One region of the Shinella sp. HZN7 genome, then DNA from elsewhere that is predicted to be linked to it. Evidence: riboswitches for the same ligand, from Rfam matches in the RefSeq annotation. Region 1 holds a riboswitch; each other region holds the start of a gene.
What was found. Region 1 has a riboswitch for thiamine pyrophosphate ahead of thiB (thiamine ABC transporter substrate binding subunit). Riboswitches for the same ligand answer to the same signal wherever they lie in the genome.
Positions count from the first base shown of each region.

Region 2: another riboswitch for thiamine pyrophosphate. It lies ahead of thiD (bifunctional hydroxymethylpyrimidine kinase/phosphomethylpyrimidine kinase); the one in region 1 lies ahead of thiB (thiamine ABC transporter substrate binding subunit).
Region 3: another riboswitch for thiamine pyrophosphate. It lies ahead of thiC (phosphomethylpyrimidine synthase ThiC); the one in region 1 lies ahead of thiB (thiamine ABC transporter substrate binding subunit).

Region 1 is NZ_CP015736.1:3,984,742-3,992,171, reverse strand. It holds gene thiQ (thiamine ABC transporter ATP-binding protein) at 1-709, opposite strand, end outside; gene thiP (thiamine/thiamine pyrophosphate ABC transporter permease) at 702-2,324, opposite strand; gene thiB (thiamine ABC transporter substrate binding subunit) at 2,329-3,336, opposite strand; TPP riboswitch at 3,375-3,487, opposite strand; gene shn_RS19225 (FAD-binding oxidoreductase) at 3,596-4,849, opposite strand; gene shn_RS19220 (GntR family transcriptional regulator) at 4,916-5,569, opposite strand; gene shn_RS19215 (glutamine synthetase family protein) at 5,748-7,097, shown strand; gene shn_RS19210 (FAD-binding oxidoreductase) at 7,097-7,430, shown strand, end outside.
Region 2 is NZ_CP015736.1:4,657,644-4,665,073, forward strand. It holds gene cysK (cysteine synthase A) at 1-470, opposite strand, end outside; gene shn_RS22310 (LysE family translocator) at 700-1,317, opposite strand; gene shn_RS22315 (GNAT family N-acetyltransferase) at 1,666-2,553, opposite strand; gene dut (dUTP diphosphatase) at 2,558-3,031, opposite strand; gene shn_RS22325 (peptide chain release factor 3) at 3,125-4,705, shown strand; TPP riboswitch at 4,863-4,959, shown strand; gene thiD (bifunctional hydroxymethylpyrimidine kinase/phosphomethylpyrimidine kinase) at 5,002-5,811, shown strand; gene shn_RS22335 (LysE family translocator) at 5,816-6,433, opposite strand; gene shn_RS22340 (AraC family transcriptional regulator) at 6,519-7,313, opposite strand; gene shn_RS22345 (GFA family protein) at 7,317-7,430, opposite strand, start outside.
Region 3 is NZ_CP015736.1:3,364,040-3,371,469, forward strand. It holds gene shn_RS16205 (alpha/beta hydrolase) at 1-398, shown strand, start outside; gene shn_RS16210 (YqaA family protein) at 403-840, shown strand; gene shn_RS16215 (sigma-70 family RNA polymerase sigma factor) at 895-1,440, shown strand; gene shn_RS16220 (anti-sigma factor) at 1,427-2,200, shown strand; gene shn_RS16225 (Bax inhibitor-1/YccA family protein) at 2,232-2,948, shown strand; TPP riboswitch at 3,254-3,370, shown strand; gene thiC (phosphomethylpyrimidine synthase ThiC) at 3,463-5,286, shown strand; gene thiO (glycine oxidase ThiO) at 5,289-6,275, shown strand; gene thiS (sulfur carrier protein ThiS) at 6,272-6,469, shown strand; gene shn_RS16245 (thiazole synthase) at 6,471-7,244, shown strand; gene shn_RS16250 (thiamine phosphate synthase) at 7,241-7,430, shown strand, end outside.

The sequences.
Region 1 (7,430 bases):
AATGACCGAGGAATTTTGCAACGGCCGGTGGTTCCCGACGCGAGAGGAAATCGCCGACGGGCTCATCGAGAAGGATCGCGCCCGCCTCAAGGAACATCACCCGGTCGGCCAGCCGGCGGATGTCCTCCGGCTGGTGGGTGATGAAGAGCATCGTGCTCTTCGTCTCGCTGCGCAGTTCCGCCAGAAGTTTCGCCATCTCCGCCCGCATGGCCGGATCGAGCGCGGCGAAGGGCTCGTCGAGCAGGAGGATGGGTCGGCGCCGCACCAGGGCGCGGGCGAGCGCCACGCGCTGCCGCTCGCCGCCGGAAAGCGAGCCCGGCAGGCGCCGCTCGTAGCCGCCGAGGCCGACGCGCGCGAGCGCCGTGAACACGCGCTGGCGTGCCGGCGCATCCAGCCGCAGCGCCGGATCGATGCCGAGGCCGACATTGTCGGCGATCGTCAGATGCGCGAAGAGATTGTTGTCCTGGAAGATGATCGAGACCGGCCGTTCCGCGGGATCGCGCCCCGCCATGTCTTCGCCGAGCAGCCGGACATCGCCCGAAGCCGGCGCCTGGAAGCCGGCGATGACGTTGAACAGCGTCGATTTTCCTGCGCCCGAGGGGCCGGCCACGGCGACTGCGGCACCGGTGGGAATGGCGCAGTCGAAGGAAAGCCGCTTCTCCTCGAAGCGCACGATGACATCGGTGAGGCGGATGGCAAGGTCAGGCATCGGCGCTTTGTCTTTCGGTCGGGCGCTCCGCCGTGGTCGAGGGCAGCGTCAGGAGAAGGCATATCACGCCGAGCAGCAGCGCGATGCCGGCGGCGTCCGCCGTGCGATAACTCGCCATGCGGGAGAAAAGCAGCCAGGGCAGGGTGATGAAGCCTTCCGCGCCGAAGATGGCGACGGCGCCGAGATCGCCGAGCGACAGCGCCATGGCGAAGGCGAAGGCCGTGAGCAGCGGCTTCTTCAGGGCCGGCAGGTCGATCCATCGCAGGCGATGCAATCCGGTGACGCCGAGGCTGAGCGCGAGCCGGGTGGTGCGCGAGAGGTGGGTGCGATAGGCCGGCTCCAGCACGCGCACGACGAAGGGCAGCGCCATCAGCGCATTGAGGACGGTGATGACGGCAGGGGCGAAGCGCCCGGTCTCGCCGAAGGTCCTCAGCACGAGGAACCAGCCCGTGGCGACGACGACCGGCGGCACGAGCAGGATGAGCGAACCGACCGCCGGCAGTGCGCGGCCCATCAGCCGCGTCGCGATGCCCGCATCGCCCGTTTCGGCAAGCCGCGGCACGAGCACGATGGGCAGCGCGATCGCGAGGCTGAGGCAGGCTGAGGCGAAGGAAATGGCAAGGCTGGTGAGGAGCGCCCGGTGCAGCAGCGGATCGAGCGCCAGCCGGCCGAGATCGGCGGAAAGGCCCGAGACGAGGGTGGCGGCGAGCGGGGCGGCGGTGAAGAGGGTGAAGAGAAGGATGACGAGGCCGTCGGGGACGCGCCGCCTGCGGCCGTCGAAACGGCGGATGGCGCGGCCCGCCGTCATGCCTTCCTCGGGCGGGCGGGCGAACAGCGAGATCAGCCAGAGCAGGCTTGCCGTGACGAGGATCTGCAGGAAGGCGAGCAGCACCGCGCGCTGGGGGTCGAAATCGAAGCGCAGCGCCTGGTAGATCGCCACCTCGATCGTGGTCGCGGCCGGCCCGCCGCCGAGCGTCAGCACGATGGTGAAGCTCGTCGTGCAGAGCATGAAGACGAGGCCGGCGATGCCCGGCAGGACCCGCCGGATCACCGGCCATTCGATCAGCCGGAACACCGCGCCGCCGCCCATGCCGAGATTGGCGGAGGTCAGCCAGTATTCCGCCGGAATGCGGTCGAGGGCCGCCAGCAGGAAGCGCGCGGCGAGCGGCAGGTTGAAGAAGACGTGGGCGATCAGGATGCCGGCAAGCCCGTAGACGCTGACCGGGTTCTGCAGCCCGGCAAGCCCGAGCAGGTCGTTGACGACGCCCTGCCGGCCCCAGATCTCGATGACGCCGAGCGCGGCGACCAGCGCCGGCAGGCCGAGCGGCACGACGGACAGCCGGATGATCCAGACGCGGCCCGGAAAATCCCGCTGCCGGGCGAGCGCCCGGGCGACGGGAATGGCGAGCAGGACGGACAGCAGCGTGGAGAGCGTCGCCTGCAGCAGCGTGAACCGCGCGACGCGTCCGATATAGGCATCAAGGAGCGGCGCACCGGCGCCAGGGCCGGCATGAGCGAGAAGCACGGCCGTCGCCGCACCGACGAAGGCGAGCACGGTGCCGAGGGCGAGGCCCCCGGCGACACGCAGCGTCCGTCGCTCAGTGCGGGCGAAGATCACGTTACCTGGCGCTCATCGCCGCCAGCCATTCGTCGATCCAGGCCTTGCGGTTGGCCGCGACCTCGTCCGACGACATCAGGAAGGTCTTTTCCGGCTTCACCAGCGCGTCGAAGGCTGCAGGCAGCGGATCCTTCGTCTTTGCGGCCGGCATCATCCAGTTGGTCTCCGGGATGATCGACTGGAAGTCCGGGCCGGTCATGAAGGTGAGGAACTGGCGGGCAAGATCCTTGTCGTCGGCGGTGCGCGTCAGGCCGGCGACCTCGATCTGCACGTAGTGGCCCTCGGAGAAGGCGGCGGCCTTGTAGCGCTCGGTCTGTTCCGCGATGACGTGGTAGGCGGGCGAGGTCGTGTAGGACAGCACCATCGGCGCCTCGCCCTTGGTGAAGAGGCCGTAGGCTTCCGACCAGCCGGGTGTCACCGTCAGCACGCGGTCCTTCAGCTTGCCCCAGGCCCCGGCCGCCTCGTCGCCATAGACCGACTTCACCCACAGCAGCAGGCCGAGACCCGGCGTCGAGGTGCGCGGGTCCTCGATGACGATTTTTTGCGACGGGTCGCCCTCGACCAGCTCCTTCAGGCTCGTCGGCGGGGTCTTGAGCGTCTCGCTGTCATAGACGACGGCGAAATGGCCGTAGTCGTAGGGCAGGAACGTGTCGTCGGAAAAACCGCCCGGCACCGTCAGGCCTTCCGGCGAAAGGCCGTGCGCCTCGAAGAGGCCGGTCGCCTTGGCCTCGGTGATCAGGTTGGTGTCGAGGCCGAGCACCAGGTCGGCCTTCGTGCCCTCGCCTTCGAGCTTCAGGCGCGTCAGGAGTTCCACGCCGTCGGCAACGCCGACCCATTCGACGGTGCAGCCGCAGGTTTTCTCGAAGGCTTCCTTGACCTTCGGGCCGGGACCCCATTCGGCGACGAAGCTCTCATAGGTGTAGACGGTCAGCGTCTTTTCCTGCGCCAGCACGGGAAGGGCGAGGGAAACGGCGAGCGCCGCGATGGTGGAGAAAAGTGTCTTGCGCATCCGCGCCTCCTTGCTGTTCACAAAACGGGAGTAGGGCGCTGGATGTGCCGTCTAATCCCTCCGCCGGTACGAGCCGGATCAGGTTCTTCGGGTTGGCGAAACCGCCTCTCAGCCAGCGGATCGAAATCCGCGGGCACCCCGTTAGAGCAAGGCAAGGCATAATCCCGCTTGCGGCGGGGCGCAAGAGGGCGGCGGCAAGCAAAAGGCCGGCGAAAGCGCCGGCCCCGACCTGTCAAAAAGCCTGCCTGCCTCTTTTCGGTCACGCGATGAAACGCTCGGGGCGATAGGGGCCGATATTGATGACGGTCCGCTCGCCCAGCATCTTTTCCGCCAGCACGCGGCCGGTGATCGGGCCGAGCGTCATGCCGTGATGGGCGTGGCCGAAGGCGAACCAGAGGCCGGCGTGGCGCGGAGCCTTGCCGATGATCGGCATCATGTCCGGCGTGCAGGGGCGGGCGCCCATCCAGGGCTCCTCGTCGCGGCGTTCGGCGAGCGGGAAGAATTCCCGCGCCACCTTTTCGGCCCGGCGCAACTGCACCGGCGTCTTGCGCGTGTCGCGCTTGGCGAATTCGGCCCCGGTGGTGAGGCGGATGCCGCGCTGCATGGGCGCGAGGAAATAGCCGCGCTCGGCATCCAGCACCCAGTTGTTGAGCGTCGCGCCCTCTTCCGCACCGTAATGCATGTGATAGCCGCGCTTGACGGCGAGCGGGAAGCGGTAGCCGAGCTTGCGCGTCACCGTATCGGCCCAGGGACCGAGCGCGACGACGACTTCCTTGCCTTCGAGCGGGCCTTCCGGCGTGGCGATGCGCCAGCCTTCACCTTCCAGCACATGCTCGATGGTCGCTGCATCGCCCGACTTGAGTTCGCCGCCGAGCGACTGGAAATAGGCGAGGTAGCGCTTCAGGAGGCTCTGCGGATCGAGGATCGACCATGGGTCGGTCCAGCGCAGGCCGCCGGTGAGCTCGGCGCGGATGGACGGCTCGACCTCGGCCACCTCCCGCGTCGTCAGCTTCTGGTGGTTGACGCCGAAATTGGCCGACAGCTTTTCGGCGTCCGCATAGGCCTTGTCGCGCTCCTTCTCCGTGCGGAAAACCTTCATCCAGCCGTCCTTGCGGATGAGGTCGTCCGCGCCGGACGCGGCGATGAGGTCGGCATGTTCGGAAATCGAGTTCTCGATGAGCGGCGCATAGAGATGGGCGATGCTCTGGTGCTGGCGGAAGCCGGAATGCCACCAGTAGCGGGCAAGGAACGGAATGATGCCGGGGATCGCCGAGGGGTGGTAGTGCGCGTCGATCGTGTTGTTCAGCGCATAGCGGAAGAGCGCGCCGAAATCATGCGGGAAACCATAGGGGAAGACGCCCTCGCGCTGGATCAGGCCGGCATTGCCGTAGGAGGTTTCTTCCGCCGCGCCGCGGCGGTCGACGAGCACCACCGACTTGCCGCGCCGGAGGAGATGGATCGCGGTCGAAATGCCGACCACGCCCGCGCCGAGAACGATGACATCCGTCTTCATGAGCCTGCCCCAGGAGATTTTCGTTTGCGCATCAATGCATGCGGGCTCGCGCCAAGGCAAGGCGCGTCATTGTCCCGCCAGCCGCAGCAGGTTTTCGATCGCCGCGTGTTCGAAGCCGCCGATGCCCTCGGAAATATCGGCCTTGATGGCGGACGCCACGGCGTCCTCGTCGCGCTTGCGCAGCGCGGCGATCGCTTCCTGGTGGCGATCGACGAAATAGAGCTGGGCGACATGCTCCATGGCGATACCGAGGAAGGGGCCGAGCTGGAGCCAGATGCTCTCCACCATCGGCATGATCACCTGCTCGGGATTGGCGGTATAGAGCGTGCGATGGAATTCCTGGTTCAGGAGCAGGGCATTGGCATTGTCCTTGCGGGCGATCGCCTCGTCCTGCGCCCTGTCGATCTCTTCCAGCCGGTCGATCCGGCGCTCCGTGATATGCGGCACCGCCCGGCGCGCGGCATGCTGCTCCAGCACGGAACGCAGCGAGACGAGTTCGCTGAACCGGTCCGCCGTCATGCGCGGCACCATGATGCGCCTGTTGTCGAGCACGCGCAGCGCGCCTTCCGACGAGAGGCGGCGCAACGCCTCGCGCACCGGTGTCGGGCTACTCTCCATCGCTTCGGCGATGCCGCGGATCGTCAGCGATTCCCCCGGCCGGATCGAGCCGACCATGATCGCCTGGCGCAGGCGCCGGTGCGCATATTCATGCGTCGTCATGCCTTCCGGCCGGTCCAGTGGCTCAAGCGCCAAGTTGCCCAATCCATCCCTCCACGAAAGGCTGCCAGATGCTATCCTATGCTTTGTGACAGGTTCTAGCAGCTTGACCCCCGACAAGAAAGTGTGCATATTTTGAAAATGTGATCACAAAAATAATTATGTGATACGGAAGGGAACCATGACTGCGAACAATGATGCCAATTGGCTGATCAATGCCGACGGCGTGGAGAGCATCCAGGCCGTAGTCTGCGACCTGAACGGCATCCTGCGCGGCAAGCGCGTGCCCGTCGGACAGGCGGAAAAGGTGCTGAAGGGCGGTATCCGCATGCCGCTGTCCATCGTCGGCGTGGACGTGTGGGGCGAGGACATCGTCGGCTCCAGCCACGTCTTCGCCTCGGGCGACATGGACGGCATCTGCAGCCCCACGGGCCGCGGCGCGCTCCCGGTCAACTGGACGCTAAAGCCGTCGGCCGTCGTGCCGCTCTGGCTGTTCAAGGAGGGTGGTGAACCGTTCCTCGCCGATCCGCGCCAGGCGCTCGCCCATATCGTGCGGCAGTATCACGAATTGGGCCTGCGCCCCGTCGTCGCCTCGGAGATGGAATTCTACCTGATCGACGCCGAGCCCGATCATGCCGAGCCGCCGATCTCGCCCTATACCGGCAAGCGTCTCGATTCCGATGCCATCCTCTCCATCGACGAACTCGACGATTTCGGCCAGTTCTTCTCCGACGTCTATGCGGAATGTGAGCGGCAGAACGTGCCGGCGGATTCGGCCGTCGCGGAAAACGGCATCGGCCAGTTCGAAATCAACCTGATGCATACCGACGATCCGTTGAAGGCCGCCGACGACGCGCTGTTCTTCAAGCGCATCATCAAGGGCGTCGCGCGCAAGCACGGCTTTGCCGCCACCTTCATGGCAAAGCCCTACGGCATGCGTTCGGGCAGCGGCATGCACATGCATTTCAGCCTGGTCGACGAGAAGGGCGACAACGTCTTCGACGACGGCACACCCGAGGGTTCCGACATCATGAAGCACGCCGTGGCGGGCCTGATGCGCGGCATGGCGGAATCGACGCTGCTCTTTGCGCCGCACTACAATTCCTACCGGCGCCTGCGCCCCGATACCCACGCGCCAACCTCGATCTCCTGGGGCTACGAGAACCGCACCGCCGCCATCCGCATCCCCGGCGGCAACAACAAGGCGCGGCGCATCGAGCATCGCGTCGCCGGCGCGGACGCCAATCCCTACCTCGTCATGGCCGGCATTCTCGGCGCCGCCCTCGTCGGCATCCGCAACAAATGGGAGCCGCCGGCGCCGGTCTCGGGCCGGGCCTATCTCTCACAACTGCCGCGCATTCCGAGCGAATGGGGTTCGGCCGTCACCGCCTTCGAGAACGGCTCGATCGTCTCCGAAATCTTCGACACCGACCTTCGCTCCATGCTGATCGCCTGCAAGCGGCAGGAAATCGCCGGTTTCGCCGAACAGGTGACCGACTTCGAATTCAGCGCCTACCTGGAAATCGTCTGATGGCCAAGCAAGACTCCTATGCCGGCAACGGTGCCTACCCCGACAGCTACTACGCCGCCTCCCGCAACATCGTCCGCACGCCGAAAGTGCTGGAAGGCGCGGTGACAGCCGACGTCGCCGTGCTCGGCGCCGGCTATTCCGGCCTTTCGACCGCCATCCACCTTGCCGAAAAGGGCTACAAGGTGGTGATGGTCGAGGGCGCCGGCATCGGCTGGGGTGCGTCCGGCCGCAATGGCGGCCAGATCGTCAACGGCCTCAATGCCAGCCTCGACACGATCAAGCGCCGCTATGGCGTTGAGGCCGGCGCCTTCGTCGGCGGCCTGGTGCAGGAGG
Region 2 (7,430 bases), 670 kb from region 1:
AACTGCTGGGGAATGATCGCGCCGGGAATGGTGGCGGCCAGTTCCTCCGCCTTGGCGATCGCGCCCTTCATGCCCTTCGGCCCCTCGGTCAGCACCAGTTCGGCGCCGAGCAGCGCCAGCATCTTGCGCCGCTCGATCGACATGGTCTCGGGCATGGTGAGGATGAGGCGATAGCCCTTGGCGGCGGCGGCGAAGGCGAGGGCGATGCCCGTATTGCCCGAGGTCGGCTCGACCAGCGTCGAGGTGCCGGGCGTGATCTTCCCGTCGGCCTCGAGCGCCTCGATCATCGCCACGCCGATGCGGTCCTTCACCGAGGCGATCGGGTTGAAGAATTCGAGTTTTGCAAGAAGGGTGGCCGAAACGCCCTTTTCCCTGGCGAACTTGTCGAGCCGCACGATGGGCGTGTCGCCGATCGTCTCGGTGATGGAGGCGTAGATACGGCCGCGGCCGGGTTTGCGGGTGTCGGTCATCGGGTGCTCCCTCGGTTCTCGTTCCGCAAAAGATAGGAGCGAATGGCGCCGGAGACGAGTCCGGATTTCGCGACAAAAGCGCCGAAAGCGGAATAATCCCGCACTGAGAGCAATTCCGGCAAAAGGGTGAAGCGGTTTTGCGCCCGCACGTGCGCGGGAACAAACAGATAGAGCGTTTTCGCGATTTGGAAAAAGCGGAAACGCTAGCGGCGCAAAACCGGATGGTCCTTCACGCCGCGCGGGTCGCGATATAGGCGGCGGTGCCGGCGAGAATGCCGGCGGCGACCCGGTTCATCCGCTGCAGCGCCTTCGGCTGCCTGAGGAGAAGCCGGGCGCGCGAGGCGAGCGCGATATAGGGCACGAGCACGACGATGAGCACCACGAAGGTCGCGGCAAGCAGCATGCCGTAATCCTCGAGGCCGATCGCCTCTAGATCGACCAGCGTCGGCACCAGCGCGACGTAGAACAGCATGGTCTTCGGATTGCCGAGCGTCACGAACAGGCCGGAAAGGAAGGACAGGGTCATGCTCGTCGAGGCGCGCGCCTCGATATCCTGCGGGATGAGGCCGCTCGTCCAGAGCTTCCAGGCGATGTAGCCGAGATAGAGCGCGCCGGCGATCTTGATCAGCATGAAGGTCGTGGTGAAGGTCTGGGCGATGAAGGCAAGGCCGAGGATGACCGCCGTCAGGTAGATCATGTCGCCGAGGATGAGGCCGAGGCCCATGAAGAAGGTGGGCCGGAAACCCGAGCCGAGCGCCCGCGCGACGATCGCCGTGATGCCGGGACCGGGAATGATGGCGGCGATGAACAGGGCACCGCAATAGGCAAGCAGGACGGCGACGGTCATGACGGACTCCAAGGGACCGCGCTTTTCTAGCGCAATTCCGGCAAAAGTGCGAAGCGGTTTCGCGCCCCGAATGGCGCAAGACGAAAGCGCATCGCGCCCTGCGGTTTGCCGGCGCGCTATCTCGGCCAGCCCGTCAGGCAGGCGCTCCGCCTCGGTTCGCGCGGCGCCTTCGACATGCGGGCGTCGCCGCACGATGGAACGCGAAAACTCTTCCTCACGGGGTTTCCTGCCTGTCTTCTTGACCCCGGATCGGCCTTCCGGCCAGCGCCATCGCCCCCTGCTTACCACCCGGCCGCGCTGGCTTGTTCACACGGCGCCGGGTGATGGACACGCTGCTGGCGCCGCTGGTCAGAACGCGGCCATCGGCGCCAGCGCGAAAGGATGTTGCGGCGCGAGGTCTTCCGCCGCGCGCAGCATGAGCACCATGTCGCCTTCGTCCGGCACGGCCGTGCCCGCCCAGTCGAGGTGATCGGGCGCGAAGTGCGCGGTGACGCTGGCAGGTGCAAGCTGCAGGCTCGCCAGGATGTCCGCGAGGCTCGGAATGCGTGCGCCGACGACATCGAGGAGATCGAAGCCGCCGTCCTCGCCCATCTGCCAGGCGATCGCGGCATTCGCCCCTTCCATCAGGTCGAGCCCGAGGTCCGGCATCAGCGCGGCGTTGAACAGGAACATTTCCTTCTGCCTGAGGGGTGCGAAGCGATCGGACACCGGCCGGCGGCCGTCGAGCAGGCGGCCGAGCAGTGTGACATCCGCCTCGCTTTCGATATCGAGCCGCCGGAGCGGTCCGGCCTGACCGCCCGTCGGCGCCGGTCCGGAGAAACGATGCTGCGCCAGCGCGCGAAAGCCGTGGCGATGGTAGAGGCCCGGCGTATCGGTCAGAAGCGCGACGGCCTCGAACCCTTCCGCATCGCAGTGCCGGAGCGCCGCTTCCATGACATCGCGATAGAGCCCCTTGCCGCGGTGTTCCGGCCGCACGGCGCCCGATTGCAGGCCCGCGGCGCGCACGAAGGTGCCGTTGACGACAAGCGGCAGGGAAAATGCGCTGATATTGGCGATGCAGCAGCCGGCATCGTCGAACCAGGCGAAGGGCATGCTCGTCGGATCCGGCCCGCCGAGCCGGTCCATCACCGTCACGTCGATGTCGAAGATGTCTTCGAGGAGGCCGGCAAGCGCCCGCCAGGCGGCGCCGTCGCCGAAATAGTCCGAACGGAAGGAAAGGCCCTCGCGGTCGGGCATGGCCCTAGCGCACGCCGGTAGAGCCGAAGCCGCCGGCGCCACGGGTGGTCTCGCCCGCCGTCTCCACCTCGCGCACGGCGACCTGCGTGACCGGCGCGATCACCATCTGCGCGATGCGCATGCCACGTTCGATGACGAAGGGCTCCTCGCCGAGATTGACGAGCAGCACCTTCACCTCGCCGCGATAGTCGCTGTCGATCGTGCCGGGCGTGTTGAGGCAGGTGATGCCGTTCTTGAAGGCAAGGCCGGAGCGGGGGCGGACCTGTCCCTCGTAGCCGGCCGGGATCTCGAAGACGAAGCCGGTCGGCACCAGGGCGCGCTGGCCGGGCGGCAGCGTCAGCGGCTGATCTTCCGCCACGGCGGCGCGCAGGTCCATGCCGGCGGCGCCGCCGGTCTCGTAGGCGGGAAGCGCGATGCCCGCGCCATGCGGCAGGCGGAGAAGGCAGAGCGTGGGCTGGGTGGGGGCATGTGCGTTCATGCGCCCATAAGCCGGCCGCAGTCCCACCCCGTCAATTGCATCTTCCCGGCGGAGCCTGTAAAGACCGCGGCAACTCACAGGATATTGCAGAAAATGGCCGAAACCCTTGCAGAGGCGGTCTCCCGCCGCCGCACCTTTGCGATCATCGCGCACCCGGACGCCGGTAAGACGACTCTCACGGAAAAGCTGCTGCTTTTCGGCGGCGCCATCCAGCTCGCCGGCGAAGTGAAGGCGAAGAAGGACCGCATCCAGACCCGCTCGGACTGGATGAAGATCGAGCGTGAACGCGGCATCTCCGTCGTCACCTCGGTGATGACCTTCGAATATGACGGCAACGTCTTCAACATTCTCGATACGCCCGGCCACGAGGACTTCGCCGACGACACCTACCGCACGCTGACGGCGGTGGATGCGGCCGTCATGGTCATCGACGCCGCCAAGGGCATCGAGCCGCGCACGCTGAAGCTGTTCGAGGTCTGCCGCCTGCGCGACATCCCGATCATCACCTTCGTCAACAAGATGGACCGCGAAAGCCGCGACCCGTTCGAAATCCTCGACGAGGTGGAGGAGAAGCTGGCGCTCGACACCGCCCCGGTCACCTGGCCGGTCGGCCGCTCGAAGACCTTCTGCGGCTCCTATCACCTGGCCGACCGCACCTTCCGCGGCTCGGACACGCAGGTGCAGCCGACGAAGATCGACGACCCGGCGGTGGTGGCGAAGAACCTGCCGGAAAACGAGCGGGCCGCCTTCACCGAGGAGCTCGAGCTCGCCCGCGAGGCCTGCCGGCCCTACGACCAGGCGGCCTTCCTGGAGGGGCACATGACGCCGGTCTTCTTCGGCTCGGCGCTCCGGAATTTCGGCGTTCGCGACCTTATCAACGCGCTCGGCGCCTTCGCGCCGCCGCCGCGCGACCAGGTGGCGGATGTGCGCAAGGTCCATGCCTCGGAAGACAGGATGACAGCCTTCGTCTTCAAGATCCAGGCGAACATGGACCCGAACCATCGCGACCGCATCGCCTTCGCCCGCGTCTGCTCCGGCATGCTGGAGCGCGGCATGAAGGTGCGCCTTGCCCGCACGGGCAAGACGATCGGCCTTTCGGCCCCGCAGTTCTTCTTCGCCTCGCAGCGCCAGCTCGCCGATACGGCCTATGCCGGCGACGTGGTGGGCATCCCCAACCATGGCACGCTCCGGATCGGCGATACGCTGACGGAAGGCGAGGCGCTGGTCTTCGAAGGCGTGCCGAACTTCGCGCCGGAAATCCTGCGCCGCGTGCGGCTGGAGGATGCGATGAAGGCCAAGAAGCTGAAGGAAGCGCTCCAGCAGATGGCGGAGGAGGGCGTCGTGCAGCTCTTCTCGCCGGAAGACGGCTCGCCCGCCATCGTCGGCGTCGTCGGCGCGCTGCAGCTCGACGTGTTGAAGGAGCGGCTTTCGGCGGAATACGGCCTGCCCGTCTCCTTCGAAATGTCGCGCTTTTCCGTCTGCCGCTGGATTTCGTCGGACAGCGCGGCGGAGCTGGACAAGTTCGTCACCCAGCGCCGCGGCGATATCGCCCGCGACCTCGACGGCGACCCGGTCTTCCTGGCGCAGGATGCCTTCTCGCTGCGCTACGAGGCGGAACGCTATCCAGCGATCAAGATGGTCGCGATCAAGGAATACCACGTCACCAAGGCCTGAGCGGGCGGGGTCACCCGCCCACGAGCCCAGGAGGCGCGCTTCCGGTTCCATATGCGATTGCCCTGCCACGGGTGGGGAGAAGGATGCATGGTGCCGGTGGCAAATGCGCCACGACGCCACTTTCGGCGTGACAGGCGCCGCGTCATTTGCGAAAACCCGTTCAAGACAGGGGCGTCCGTCACAAGGCGGGCTGAGAAGCACCCTTTGAACCTGAACCGGATCATGCCGGCGGAGGGAGTCGAACGGGTGCCGCATCGACGCCACCCCGAGGCCGCCCCTGCCGGGAAGGAGGCGAGATGGCCGACACAATCGCAAACATTCTCTCGATCGCGGGCTCCGACCCCTCGGGCGGCGCCGGCATCCAGGCGGATCTCAAGACGTTCGCCGCGCGCGGTACCTATGGCATGGCGGCGCTGACGGCCCTGACGGCGCAGAACACGCAGGGCGTTTCCGGCGTGCATCTGGTTCCGCCCGACTTCGTGGCGGCGCAGGTCGCCGCGGTTTTCGCCGACATCCGGGTGGATGCGGTGAAGATCGGCATGATCGCCTCGGCGGAGATCGCCGAAGCGGTGGCGGCCGCGCTGTCGCCGCATCGCGCGGTTCCCATCGTGCTCGATCCGGTCATGGTCGCCAAGGGCGGGGCTTCGCTCCTGGCGCAGGAGGCCGTGGCCGCACTGACGCGCCAGCTCCTGCCGCGCGCAAGCGTGCTCACGCCGAACCTGCCGGAGGCGGCCGCCCTCCTTCGTGAGGCGGAGGCCGTGGACCGGGCCGGCATGGAGGACCAGGCAAGGCGGCTGCTCGACCTCGGGCCGAAGGCGGTGCTGCTGAAGGGCGGGCACCTGCCGGGCAGCGAGAGCCCGGATGTGCTCGCGACGCCCGATCGGATGCACTGGTACGAGGGCGTGCGGGTGCTGACGCGCAACACGCATGGCACCGGCTGCTCGCTGTCGAGCGCGATCGCCGCCGAGCTCGGCAAGGGGCAGGCGCTCGCCGATGCCGTGGCGGCGGCCAAGCGCTTCATCGCCGGTGCCGTGCGCCTGTCGGATGCGCTGACCGTCGGCTCGGGCCACGGTCCGCTGCATCATTTCCACCTGTCCGGCAACTGATCGGTCAGCGGTCGGCGAGCGCGAGCCGGAGGCCCATGAGGCCGAGGGCGGCGGCGAAGCTGCGCTGCATCCAGACGATGACCGCCGGCCGGCTCAGCACCTGCCGGCGCAGGCCGGCGGCAAGCGCCCCATAGCCGACGAAGACGAGGAAGGTGAGGGCCATGAAGACGCCGCCGAGGAAGAGCATCTGGCCCGTGGCAGCGCCGGAGGCGCTCGCCGGGATGAACTGCGGCAGGAAGGCGAGGAAGAACAGCGAGAGCTTCGGGTTGAAGATGTTGGTGAGGATGCCCTTGCGCACGATCCTCAGCGCATTGCCGGCCGGTGCCTGCTCCGGCCCGACATCCAGCGCATTGCTGTCCTTCAGCAGGCTCCAGGCGATGAACAGGAGATAGGCGACGCCGACATAGCGCAGCACCTCGAAGGCGAGCGCGCTGGCATGCAGCACGGCGGCAAGGCCGACCACGCTGGCGAGGATATGCGGAACGATGCCGAGCGTGCAGCCGAAGGCGGCAAGGACGGCGGCGCGGAACCCGCCGCTGATGCCGAGCGCCAGCGTATAGATCACGCCGGTGCCCGGCAGGAGGATGACGACGAGCGAGGTGATGAGGAATTCTAGGGTCATGTCCGGTCCCGTGCGGTTTGAAAGGCGGCAGGGAACACCGGAAGGGCGCCGGGGGTCTTGAACGAAATTGCGGGGTACGCGCCGCTCAGGCGCGCGCGGCGAGAAAGGCGCCGGGCGTATAACCGTAGCGGCGGGTGAAATTGCGCGTCATGTGGCTCTGGTCGGCAAAGCCGGCTTCGATGGCGGCCTCGGCAAGCGGGGTGCCGGCCGCGATCAGCCGGCGGGCAAGCTCGGTGCGGCGCTGGAGCAGGTAGGCATGCGGCGTCAGGCCGGTGAGCCGGGCGAAATCGCGCACCAGCCGGAAACGGCCGAGTCCGCAGTCGCCGGCAAGGTCCTCCAACGTCACCGCCAGGGCCGGGTCGGCGTCGAGCCGGTCGCGGGCACGACCGATGGCCGCCGGACCATCCTGCCGCGGCGCCTCTTCGCGCAGCACGGCGGCGAGCAGCAGGAGAAGCTGTTCCTCGCGGCCGAGCGCGTCGGCGCCGGCGTCAAGAAGCAGGGCGAGCAGCCGGGAAACCAGGCCTGCGATACGCCCGTCGTCCAGCACCGGCGCGTAGAATTCCTCGCGCGGGCGCCCTTCGAAAATATCCTCCGCCGCCCCGCGGACGAGCGCCGGCTCCAGATAGAGCATGCGCCAGGCGCGTGGGGCATCGCCGAGCGGCGCGCCATCATGCACCTCGCCGGGGTTGACGGTGATCGTGTTGCCGGCCGCCGCCTCCACCAGACCGCGCCCGCTCGCCGATTTCTGCGCGCCGCGCTCGATGAGGCCGATGCCGTAGGTCTCGTGGGTGTGGCGCGCGAATGTATGCCGGCTGTCGGCGAAGACCGCCTCGATGCCCTCCACGCCCGTTCGCACGATCCGGAAGCGCTCCGTCGCCATGGCTCAATCCCTCGCGACGCCGGGAAGCGCCGCCGTCTCGCCGAACCAATCGAGGGCCGAGCGGCACCAGATCTGGCGCGTCGGTTTCAGCGCCGCACGCTGGTTGATGCTGCCCCA
Region 3 (7,430 bases), 620 kb from region 1:
CGGGCGGCCAGCTCGTCAGCCGCATGGTGTCGCAGCCCTCGCCGCTTTCCGCCGAAACGCTCGCCCGCATCCGCCATGTCCTCTCGCTCTCCGGCCTGCATGACCTGCGCCCGCTCATGCATACCGCCATGAACGAACGGCTGCACATCGACGAGGCGGAGGCCATCGCCGAGAGCCCGGCCCTGCTGCGCCCTGTCGAGGGCACGCGGCTCACCTGCTGGGTGGGCGCCATGGAGCGGGCGGAGTTCCTGCGCCAGAACGCCCTGCTCGCCAACATCTGGACCGGCCTCGGCGCCACGACGACGACCGTCGTCGAGCCGAACCGGCACCATTTCGACATCGTCGACGGCCTTGCCGACCCCGAACACCCCCTCGCCAGAACCTTGCTGTCGTCCTGACCCGATGAGCACGCTTGCCGCCTATGGCGGCCTCTTCCTCGCCGCGCTCGTCGCCGCCACCATCCTGCCGGCCCAGTCCGAAGCGGTTCTCGGCGGCCTGCTGGCCACCGGAACCTATTCGCCGGCGCTGCTGATCCTCGTCGCCGGCACCGGCAATGTCCTGGGGTCGATCGTCAACTGGCTGCTCGGCCGCGGTGTAGAGCGGTTTCGCGGCACGCGATGGTTTCCGGTCAGCGACGGAAACCTCGATCGGGCGGGGCGATGGTATCGCAGATACGGCTGGTGGAGCCTGCTCTTGAGCTGGATGCCGGTCATCGGCGACCCGCTGACGGTGGCGGCCGGCATCATGCGCGAGCCCTTCCTGCGCTTTCTGGTCGTCGTCTCCATTGCCAAGTTCGGCCGCTACATCGTGCTCGCCGCCCTCGTGCTGCACTGGCTCTGAAATTTTTTCCGGAAGGAATGGAATGGGCGTCGCCCGGCTTTCGTATACTGGGGCATGAACGGAAAGACACCCGGCTTCAACGTGATCGGACAGCTCGCGGCGCTCAGGCGCTACGCGCTCTCGCTCGTGCGCAATCCGGACGAGGCCGAGGACCTCGTTCACGATGCGCTGGTCAAGGCATATGAGCGGCAATCGACCTTCCGCACCGGCGCCAGCGTGCGCAACTGGCTGATGTCGATCCTGCACAATGCGCATGTCGACCGCCTGCGCCAGCGCCGCTCGCAGGAACGCCGCCACGACGCCGCGGCGGAGCTGGCAGAGGCGTCCGTCCCGGCGAACCAGGACCATTCGGTGCGCCTGACGCAGCTGCGCAACGCCTTCTTCGCCCTGCCGGAAGACCAGCGCGAGGCCCTGCACCTCGTCGCGATCGAGGAGCTTTCCTACCAGGAGGCGGCCGAAACGCTGGGCATTCCGGTCGGCACGCTGATGTCGCGCGTCGCCCGCGCCCGCCAGCGGCTGCGCGCCTTCGAACAGAGCGGCGCGACCGCTCCCGTCACACATCTCAGGCTCGTCGGAGGCACTGGCGATGACAAGCAATGATCCCATTCTCGAAACCGACCTCAACGCCTATGTCGACGAGCAGCTCGCCGTCGGCCGGCGCATCGAGGTGGAGGCCTATCTTTCGGAACGGCCGGAGGTCGCGGCGCAGGTCATGAAGGACCTGCGCGTGCGCGACGAGCTTCGCCTGGCGCTCGCCGACCATCGCACGGTGATCCGGCAGGAAACGCGCGAGGCCGCGCGGCTCCTCGAACGCTCGCTGTCGCGCCGCCGCATCTTCTCCGTCTTCCGCCGCGCCGCAGCCATCGCCCTGTTCGTCGGCGCCGGCTGGACGGCCCATGCCGTGCTCGGCCCCTTCGGCGCCACCGAGGTCGTGGCCTCCACGCCGCCGCCCGCCTTCGTGGAAGAGGCCGTGCGCGCGCACAAGACGACGCTGCTGCGCGACACGATGGCCTCCCAGCCGGAGACCGAGACCTTCGATCCGGCCGAGATCCGCTCGGCAACCGCGATCGTGCTGCCGGACCTGCCGAAGGGCTGGGGCGTGATCGACACGCAGGTCTTCCCCTCCGCCTACGGCCCGAGCGTCGAGCTGGTGCTGGAACCGCGCAAGGACGAGCGCCTGTCGCTGTTCGCGGTACGCCCGGGCTCGTTCGCCGTGCAGCATGTCCTGCTCTTCCACGCCGACAATGCCCGGGCTGCCTATTGGCAGATCGGCGACGTCGCCTATGCGCTGGTGTCGGAAAGCCGCAAGGCCGACGACCTGGCTGAAACCGCGCGCGATCTCTCGCGCACGCTCTACTGATCAACCGCTTCCAAACCGAAGGAGACATTCGATGGACCCAGTACAACAGCGATTTGGCTACGGCGCGCAGGCGCAGTCGGCCGCCCTCTTCGACGAGGGCCTGCGCCAGCACATGCTGCGCGTCTACAACTACATGGGCGCGGGCCTCGTCATCACCGGCCTCGTCGCCTTCATCGTCGGCTCGACACCGGCCCTCTACGTGCCGATCTTCTCCTCGCCGCTGAAGTGGGTGGTGATGCTGGCGCCGCTCGCCTTCGTCTTCTTCTTCTCGTTCAAGATCCAGACGATGTCGGCCAGCGCCGCGCAGATGACCTTCTGGGCCTTCTGCGCCGTCATGGGCCTGTCGCTCGCCTCGGTGTTCCTCGTCTTCACCGGCACGAGCATCGCCCGCACCTTCTTCATTGCCGCCACCATGTTCGGCACGACGAGCCTCTACGGCTATGTGACGAAGCGTGACCTGTCGAAGTTCGGCTCGTTCCTGATCATGGGCCTGATCGGCGTCATCATCGCCTCGATCGTCAACATCTTCCTCGGTTCGACCGCGCTGCAGTTCGCCATTTCCGTGATCGGCATCGCCGTCTTCGTCGGTCTCACCGCCTGGGACACGCAGAACATCAAGGAACAGTATGCCGAGAACATCGACCAGGAATCGCAGCAGAAGATGGCCGTGTTCGGTGCGCTTTCGCTGTACCTGAACTTCGTCAACATCTTCCAGCTTCTGCTGAACTTCACGGGCGAACGCGAGTAGTCCTCGCAAGGGATTTCAAAGGGAACGGCTGGCAAGGCCCCGCCGTTCCCTGTTGACTCTGTCCCGCCCCACACCCTCCGGCGTCATCCTCGGCCTTGAGCCGAGGAGCTACGTCTCACCCGCAGCCTGTGGATGCTCGGGTCAAGCCCGAGCATGACGGAGGAGAGGGTGCCGCCAGGAAACGAGCAGCATTCTTTGAGGCAAGGCCTCCCCCTGACGAGGGGCCAGAGTGGCGCACCAATTCGTAAGTACTCACTTACTTATTTTACCCCGTTGACAAATCGGCCGGCAGCGTCTTTGCTTAGGGCATTCACCAGGGGGGTCCCGACAAGGGGCTGAGATACTGCTGGCATTCGCAGCGCAGTGACCCGTTGAACCTGATCCAGTTCATACTGGCGTAGGGACGGTGCAAGCGCTGTAGAACCCGAAATCCGCAACCCGGATTCCGCCTACGCGTCCTTCCATCATTCCGGCTCTAGGACTGGGTCTCCAACCGCAAACTTGGAGCCTCACGATGAACATTGCCGCCCAGAAGCTCACCCCCACCGTCACGACGGGGGCCCTGCCCGCCTCGCGAAAGGTCCACATAGCCGGCGAGCAGCACCCGGAGATCCGCGTGCCGATGCGCGAGATCGCGCTGCACCCGACCTCCGGCGAACCGCCGGTCATCGTCTACGACGCCTCCGGCCCCTATACCGACCCCGCCCATGTCGTCTCGATCGAGAGCGGCCTGCCGCGGCTGCGCGAGGCCTGGGTCGCAGCGCGCGGCGACACCGAGGACTATGAAGGCCGCCACATCCGCCCGGAAGACAACGGCTTTGCCACCGGCGAACGGCTGACGCCGGAATTTCCCGTGCGCAACCGGCCGCGCCGAGCGAAGGACGGCAAGGCGGTGACACAGCTCGCCTATGCCCGCGCCGGCATCATCACGCCGGAAATGGAATTCATCGCCATCCGCGAGAACCTCGGCCGCAAGGCCGCCAAAGAGGCGCTCATCCGCGACGGCGAGAGCTTCGGCGCCCATATCCCGGATTTCGTGACGCCGGAATTCGTTCGCCAGGAAGTCGCGAGCGGCCGGGCCATCATCCCGGCCAACATCAACCATCCGGAAGCCGAGCCGATGATCATCGGCCGGAACTTCCTGGTGAAGATCAACGCCAATATCGGCAATTCCGCCGTCACCTCCTCCATGGCGGAAGAGGTCGAGAAGATGGTCTGGGCGATCCGCTGGGGCGGCGATACGGTCATGGACCTCTCCACCGGCCGCAACATCCACAACATCCGCGAATGGATCATCCGCAATGCGCCGGTCCCGATCGGCACCGTGCCGCTCTACCAGGCGCTGGAGAAGGTCAACGGCATTGCCGAGGACCTCACCTGGGAGGTCTTCCGCGACACGCTGATCGAGCAGGCCGAACAGGGCGTCGACTATTTCACCATCCATGCCGGCGTGCGGCTCGCCTATATCCCGCTCACCGTGGGCCGCGTCACCGGCATCGTCTCGCGCGGCGGCTCGATCATGGCCAAGTGGTGTCTCCATCACCACCGGGAAAGCTTCCTCTACGAGCATTTCGAGGAGATCTGCGACATCTGCCGCGCCTATGACGTCTCCTTCTCGCTGGGCGACGGGCTGCGCCCCGGCTCGATCGCCGACGCCAACGACGCCGCGCAGTTCGCCGAACTCGAAACGCTCGGCGAGCTGACGCAGATCGCCTGGGCAAAGGACTGCCAGGTCATGATCGAAGGCCCCGGCCATGTGCCGATGCACAAGATCAAGGAGAACATGGACAAGCAGCTGAAGACCTGCGGCGAGGCGCCGTTCTACACGCTCGGGCCGCTGACGACCGACATCGCCCCCGGCTACGACCACATCACCTCGGGCATCGGCGCGGCGATGATCGGCTGGTTCGGCACGGCCATGCTCTGCTACGTCACGCCGAAGGAACATCTCGGCCTGCCCGACCGCGACGACGTGAAGGTCGGCGTCATCACCTACAAGATCGCCGCCCACGCCGCCGACCTCGCCAAGGGCCATCCGGCAGCGAAGATCCGCGACGACGCGCTGTCTCGCGCCCGCTTCGAGTTCCGCTGGGAGGACCAGTTCAACCTCTCGCTCGACCCGGAAACCGCCCGCGCCTTCCATGACGAGACGCTGCCGAAGGAGGCGCACAAGGTGGCGCATTTCTGCTCCATGTGCGGCCCGAAATTCTGCTCCATGCGCATCTCGCACGACATCCGCGCCGAGGCGCAGAAGGAGGGGCTGGAGGCCATGGCGGCGAAATATCGCGACGGCGGCGACCTCTACATGCCGCTTGCCGGCGTCCCGGCCGGAGAATGACCATGCGCGTCCTCGTCAAGGGGGCCGGCGTTGCCGGCCTCACGGTCGCCTGGCAGCTCTATCGCCACGGTTTCGACGTCACCATCACCGAGCGCGCCGAAAAGGTGGGCCTCGGGGCTTCCGGCTTTGCCGGCGGCATGCTGGCCCCCTGGTGCGAGCGGGAAAGCGCGGAGGAGCCCGTGCTCACGCTCGGCCGCTCGGCGGCCGACTGGTGGGAGGCGGCCGTGCCCGGCCATGTCAGGCGCCGGGGAACGCTGGTCGTCGCCGCCGGCCGCGATGCCGGGGAGCTCGACCGCTTCGCCCGCCGGACGAGCGGCTGGGAATGGCTGGACGATGCCGCCATCGCCGCGCTGGAACCGGATCTCGCCGGCCGCTTCCCCAAGGCCCTGTTCTTCCGGCAGGAAGCCCATCTCGATCCGCAACGGGCGCTCTCGGCCCTCACCGCCGGGCTCGAGGAGGCGCGCATGCGCTTCCTCTTCGGCGCGGACGGCACGCCGGATGCGGCACGCTACGACCGCGTGGTCGACTGCACCGGCGCGGCCCGGATCGGCAGTCTGCCGGATCTTAGGGGCGTGCGCGGCGAGATGCTCTATGTGGAGACCCCGGAGATCAGCCTCTCCCGCCCCGTCCGCCTGCTGCATCCGCGCCACCCGATCTATGTCGTGCCGCGCGGAAGGAACCGCTTCATGGTGGGCGCGACCATGATCGAAAGCGCCGACGGCGGCGGCATCACCGCCCGCTCGCTCATGGAGCTGCTGAACGCCGCCTACACGCTGCACCCGGCCTTTGGCGAGGCGCGGCTCACGGAAACCGGTGCCGGCATCCGCCCGGCCTATCCCGACAACCTGCCGCGCGTCAGCGAGCATGATGGCACGCTCCATGTGAACGGCCTCTATCGCCACGGCTTCCTGCTGGCCCCCGCCATGGCGGCGGAGGTCGCGCGGCGGCTTCTTGCAGAACAGGCACGACCGGAAAGGAGGGCATCATGACCTTCATCATCAACGGCGAGGAACAGGAGGTCGCGGCGACGACGCTCGCCGACCTCCTGTCCGCGCTGGACTACGAAGGCGAATGGCTGGCGACGGCGGTCAACGGCGAGCTGGTGCACCGCGAAGACCGCGCCGGTTTCACGCTCGGCGCGCGCGACCGCATCGAAATCCTCTCGCCCATGCAGGGAGGCTGACATGCTGAAGCTCTACGATACCGGGGTGCGCTCGCGCCTGCTGCTCGGCACCGCCCGCTATCCCTCCCCCGCGACCCTCGCCGAGGCCGTGCGCCGCGCGAAGGCGGAGATCGTCACCGTGTCGCTGCGGCGGGAAACCGCCGGCGGCAAGGCGGGCGGCGCGTTCTTCGAGCTGATCCATGCGCTCGGCGTGCATGTCCTGCCCAACACCGCCGGCTGCCACAGCGTGCAGGAGGCCGTGCTGACGGCCAGGATGGCCCGCGAGGTCTTCCGCACGGACTGGATCAAGCTGGAGGTGATCGGCCATCACGACACGCTGCAGCCCGACGTCTTCGGCCTCGTCGAGGCGGCGCGCATCCTGACGGGGGAAGGCTTCCAGGTCTTCCCCTATACGACGGACGACCTCGTCGTCGCGGAAAAGCTTATCGAGGCCGGCTGCCGCGTGCTGATGCCCTGGTGCGCGCCGATCGGCTCGGCCATGGGGCCGGTGAACCCGATGGCGCTGCGCGCCTTCCGGGCGCATTTCCCTGACGTGCCGCTGATCGTCGATGCCGGCATCGGCCGCCCCTCGCACGCCGCCGGCGTCATGGAACTCGGCTATGACGCCGTGCTGCTCAACACCGCCGTCGCCGGCGCCGGCGATCCGGCGGCGATGGCCGAAGCCTTTGCGCTTGCCATCGATGCCGGCCGCCTCGCCCATGCCGCCGTGCCGCTGGAGCCGCGCGACATGGCCGTTCCCTCCACCCCCGTCATCGGAAAGGCCGTCTTCTCATGACGCTCGATCCCTTCTACCTCATCGTCGACAGCGCCGACTGGATCGACCGGCTCGTGCCGGTCGGCGTGAAGCTCGTGCAACTGCGCATGAAGAACATGCCGGACGATCGCCTGCGTGACGAGATCCGCCGGGCAAAAGCCACCTGCGCCGAACATGGCTGCCAGCTCATCGTCAACGACTACTGGC